Regions from separate parts of the Motilibacter aurantiacus genome, predicted to be linked through region 1. Evidence: riboswitches for the same ligand, from Rfam matches in the RefSeq annotation. Region 1 holds a riboswitch; the other holds the start of a gene.

Region 1 (2,193 bases):
TCGGCAGGCACACCAGCACGACCGACCTGGCCCTCACCGCCCGCGGCGAGGAGCAGGCCCGCGCGGCTGCCCCGGGGCTGACCGCGTTCGACTTCGGCCTCGTGCTGTCCAGCCCGCGCCGACGCGCCGCCCGCACGGCGGAGCTGGCCGGTCTGCAGGCCGAGGTCGAGCCGCGGCTGGCCGAGTGGGACTACGGCGACTACGAGGGCCGGCGGACCGTCGACATCGTGGCCGAGCGGGGCAGCTGGTCCCTCTGGGAGGACGGCGTGCCCGGCGGGGAGACCGCCGAGCAGGTCGGTGACCGGCTCGACGCAGTGCTGGAGCGCGCCCGCCCCGTCCTGGACGGAGGCAAGGACGTCTGCCTCGTCGCCCACGGGCACTCGCTGCGGGTCGTGGCCGCGCGCTGGCTCGGCCTGCGGCCGCAGGACGGGAAGTACTTCCGGCTCGACACGGCCACGCTCTCCCAGCTCGGCCGGGAGCACGGACGGCCGGTCCTGCAGGCGTGGAACGTGCCGTCCACCATGCCCGAGGCACTCCCCTAGAGCGGCGTCCTGCCGCTGCCGGCGCGAACGGCGCGGCCCGGGCTCCGCAGGGTCTCTGCGGGGCCCGGGCCGGGGTGCCTGGGAGTGCTACGGGGTCAGGCGACGCGCCCGTAGGAGACGCTCGAGCTCCAGGCCTTGTTCTTGCCGACCGGGCGGCTCGGGTTGCTCGCCTCGAACCAGTAGCCGCCGCCGGCGTAGATCGCGACGTGGCTGGTGCGGCCGCCCTTGCTGACGAAGACCAGGTCGCCGGGGCGGACCGCCGAGCGGCTGATCTTGGTGACCCGCTGCTTGATCGCGCCGGACGAGTGCGGCAGCGAGACGCCGAGCTTGCCGAAGACGTAGCTGACCAGCCCGGAGCAGTCGAAGCCGCGGGGCGACATCCCGCCGTAGCGGTAGGGGGCCCCGGCGTACTTGCGGGCCTCGGCGAGCACCAGGTTGCCGAACCCGACGGTACCGGGCTTGAGCAGGCTCGCGGTGCGGCTGGCCTTGGGCTTGCGGTAGGGCACGCCCAGCGCGGACCAGGTCTTCGCGTCCACGATGCCGGTCTGCTTCAGGCCGGCGACAGCCTGGAGGCGCTTGACCGCGCGCACGGTGGCGGTGCCGTAGACGCCCGAGGGCTTGACGCCCAGCCGGCGCTGCACCCACAACACCGAGCCGCCGCGCGTGCTCTTGCCGACGGTCGGGTGCGCCATCACGACGGGAGTCTTGGTCGGCGCGTTGACGAGCAGCTTCGCCGCCGCGGCACGGCCACTGACGGCCTTGGTCTCCTTGGCCGCGGCCTTCGGCGCGGTGGCGGCGGAGGCCGAGGTGGCCAGCGGGGCGGCCAGGGTGGCGACCGCGACAGCGGGCACTACGGCGAAACGAGCAGCGGTGGCGGCTCGCGAGCCGGCCTGGCTCGGACGGCGGTGCAGGCCGGGTCGGCGAGCAACGTCGGGCAGCACGGCGGCATGCGACAAGGAAGGATCCTTCTCCGACGCCTGCGAGGTGAGCTGTCGGGTTCGGGTTGGGAAGATCACCCGGCCGTGAAGATTCACGGCTTCACCCCAAGGGCACTCTGGGTCAGAGCGCCCGCATCACGTGGGTCCCCCGCTCCTGCCAAACGGTGTGTCGACCACCGAGCCGTCACGCGGGGCAGGACTCGGCGTCCGCGTGAGGCTGACCCTGCCGGTTGGCGGGGGCAGGAGAAAGTTACGGGACGGTCACGCGCGCCGTCTAGCGCTGGCCGAAAGTGTTGACAGGTGGCCCGCGTCACAGCGACGTGTGGATAGTGCGCGACGACTAGATGACGCTGGGACGAACGCGCCGTCATGCCACCGCAACACTCCGCGGCCCCAGGACGACGACACGCCCCCGCCGGGAGGCGGGCGTGTCCGGTGGGCGGCTCGAAGCGTGACGAGGCGCGCGAGGACCCGGCGCGGGACGAGGGGGGAGAGCGTCAGGCCTCCGCGCCCGACTCCGGCATGGCGGCCACCTCGGCCAGGCCGTGGGCCTCGAGCCCCTCGCCCTCACCGTCGGCCGGCCCGTGCCCGTCCGGGCCGGGCGCGACGAAGACGTGCGCCGCCACCGCGTCCGGCAGCTCCGTCGCCTCGCCGCCGGAGCCGACCAGCACGGCGGAGGACACCCGCCGGACGGTCACGACCGAGCCGGGGCG
Region 2 (2,193 bases), on a different contig from region 1:
TGGGCGAGTTCGCGGTCAGCGCGGACAACATCGGCCAGGGCCTGCAGGAGGCGCGCTTCGCCGCCTGGACCGCCGACTACACGCTCTACTACGAGGTCGTTCGCTGAAGCTGAAGCTGCACAGTTCGCTTCACTGAAACGGAGGACGCACGACGGCCCCGCACACGATCGAGTGCGGGGCCGTCGACGCTGTCGGTCAGAGGACGCGGCCGGCGGCCCAGCTCGACGCGGTGATCCGGGTGAGGGCCACGCCCTGGCCGGGCTGGCGAGCGTGCCAGATGCGGCCGCCGCCGGCGTACACGGCCACGTGGTAGACGCGGGAGCCGTGCTTGAAGAACACCAGGTCACCGGGCTTCATCGCGGACCGGTTGATCTTCCTGGAGGCGGCGTACTGGCCGCGCGAGGTGCGGGGCAGCGACTTGCCCACGCGCTTCATGACGTAGCCGACGTAGCCGGAGCAGTCGAACGCGCGCGGGCCGGTCGCGCCGTACCGGTAGGGGCGGCCACGCAGTGCGGCGGCCGTGGTCAGGACCGTCTTCACCTTGGCCGCGCGGACGGCGGCGGCGCGGGCGGCGGGGGTCTTGGCCGAGCGGCCCGCCGGCGTGACGGCGGCGTCGGGCACGGTGGCCGAGGCCGGCGCCGCCGGGGCGACGAGCAGGGCGCCGAGCAGCGCGACCAGCAGCGCGCCGAGGCGGAGGGAGAGACGGGCAGCGGAGGTCACGGCAGCGCGGCGCGACAGAGCGCGCGCGCCGCCGGTGGCGGCGTACGACAAGAGAAGAGCCCTTCCAGCACGCCTGCGAGGTGAGCTGTCGGGTTCGGGACCGGAAGTGCCCCGGCCGCTGCTGCGGCTTCACCCCGAGCCGGGCGGCTGCTGCCGTCCGGCGGTCTCGCGAAGGAGTGGGTCCCCCGCTCCTGCCCCACGTCGGAGTAGACGTCGTCGCACCGGCGGGGCAGGACTCGGCGTAGCCGGTGCGTGGACGGCCTTGCGACCGTCGATCTCTGCCTCGACACCGTATGCGAGGGACCTGAGCCGAGGCCTAGTCTCGGCCCTGTGCGTCGCATCACGCTCTCAGCCGGTCCTCAGCCGTGGCTGCTACTCCTGGAACCGTGAAGGTGCTGGTCGTCGAGGACGAGCCCGCCGTGCGCGACGCGCTGGCGCGCAGCCTGCGGTTCGAGGGCTACGAGGTCGAGACCGCCGCCGACGGCGTCCAGGCCCTCGCCCAGCTGGAGGCGTCGCCGGCGGACGCGGTCGTGCTCGACGTGATGATGCCGCGCATGGACGGGCTCGAGGCCTGCCGGCGGCTCCGCGCGGCCGGCGACACGACGCCCGTGCTCATGCTGACCGCGCGCGACGGCGTGGGCGACCGGGTCGCCGGGCTGGACGCCGGCGCGGACGACTACCTGCTCAAGCCGTTCGCGCTCGAGGAGCTCCTCGCCCGTGTCCGCGCGCTGCTGCGCCGCGCCCGGCTGTCGGCCCCAGGAGAGGGCCCCGGTGAGGACGACGTGCTGCGGTTCGCGGACCTGTCGATGGACCCGGTGTCCTACGAGGTACGCCGGGGCGAGCGCCTGCTGGAGCTGACCAGGACCGAGTTCTCGCTGCTCGAGGTCTTCCTCCGCCACCCGCGCCAGGTGCTGACCCGCACGGTCCTGCTCGAGCGGGTCTGGGGCTACGACTTCGGCACCACGTCCAACAGCCTCGAGGTCTACGTGGGCTACCTGCGCCGCAAGCTCGAGGCCGAGGGCGAGCCGCGCATCCTGCAGACGGTGCGCGGCGTCGGCTACGCCCTGCGCGAGGCGACCTCGGGGTGACCGGGACGCTGCGGGAGCTGTGGGGACGGCTGCCCGCGGGCCTGCGCCGCCGTGTCGCCCGCTGGCGGCACCCGGGGCTGCGGGCCCGGCTGGCCGGGATCGTCGCGCTGGTCGTCGCCGGCGCGGTGCTCCTCGTCTCGACCGTGGCCTGGCTGTCCGTCCGCGCGGAGCTGCGCAGCGAGACCGACGAGACGCTGCGCGAGCAGGTGGCGGCCGAGGCCCGCTTCGCCGCCGTCGTCGGGCGCGGTGGCCGTCCCGACCGCGGGTTCGGCCGCGGGGGCCCGCCGCCCGGCGCGTTCAACCAGGCCGCGGCGCAGAACATCCAGTACATCGACGCGACGGGGCGGCGCGCCGCCTTCCAGCGCAACGGGAGCCTCACCCTGCC

What was found. Region 1 has a riboswitch for cyclic di-AMP ahead of G9H72_RS16915 (C40 family peptidase). Riboswitches for the same ligand answer to the same signal wherever they lie in the genome.
Region 2: it holds a riboswitch for cyclic di-AMP, as region 1 does, so the genes downstream of both, G9H72_RS19675 (C40 family peptidase) here and G9H72_RS16915 (C40 family peptidase) in region 1, are expected to answer to the same signal.

What each region holds. Positions count from the first base shown of each region.
Region 1 covers NZ_JAANNO010000011.1:71,236-73,428, reverse strand. Annotated here, with positions in the region: gene G9H72_RS16920 (histidine phosphatase family protein) at 1-542, shown strand, start outside; gene G9H72_RS16915 (C40 family peptidase) at 638-1,393, opposite strand; cyclic di-AMP (ydaO/yuaA leader) riboswitch at 1,502-1,657, opposite strand; gene G9H72_RS16910 (metal-dependent transcriptional regulator) at 1,978-2,193, opposite strand, start outside.
Region 2 covers NZ_JAANNO010000019.1:35,250-37,442, reverse strand. Annotated here, with positions in the region: gene G9H72_RS19680 (hypothetical protein) at 1-107, shown strand, start outside; gene G9H72_RS19675 (C40 family peptidase) at 196-771, opposite strand; cyclic di-AMP (ydaO/yuaA leader) riboswitch at 776-943, opposite strand; gene G9H72_RS19670 (response regulator transcription factor) at 1,107-1,808, shown strand; gene G9H72_RS23260 (sensor histidine kinase) at 1,805-2,193, shown strand, end outside.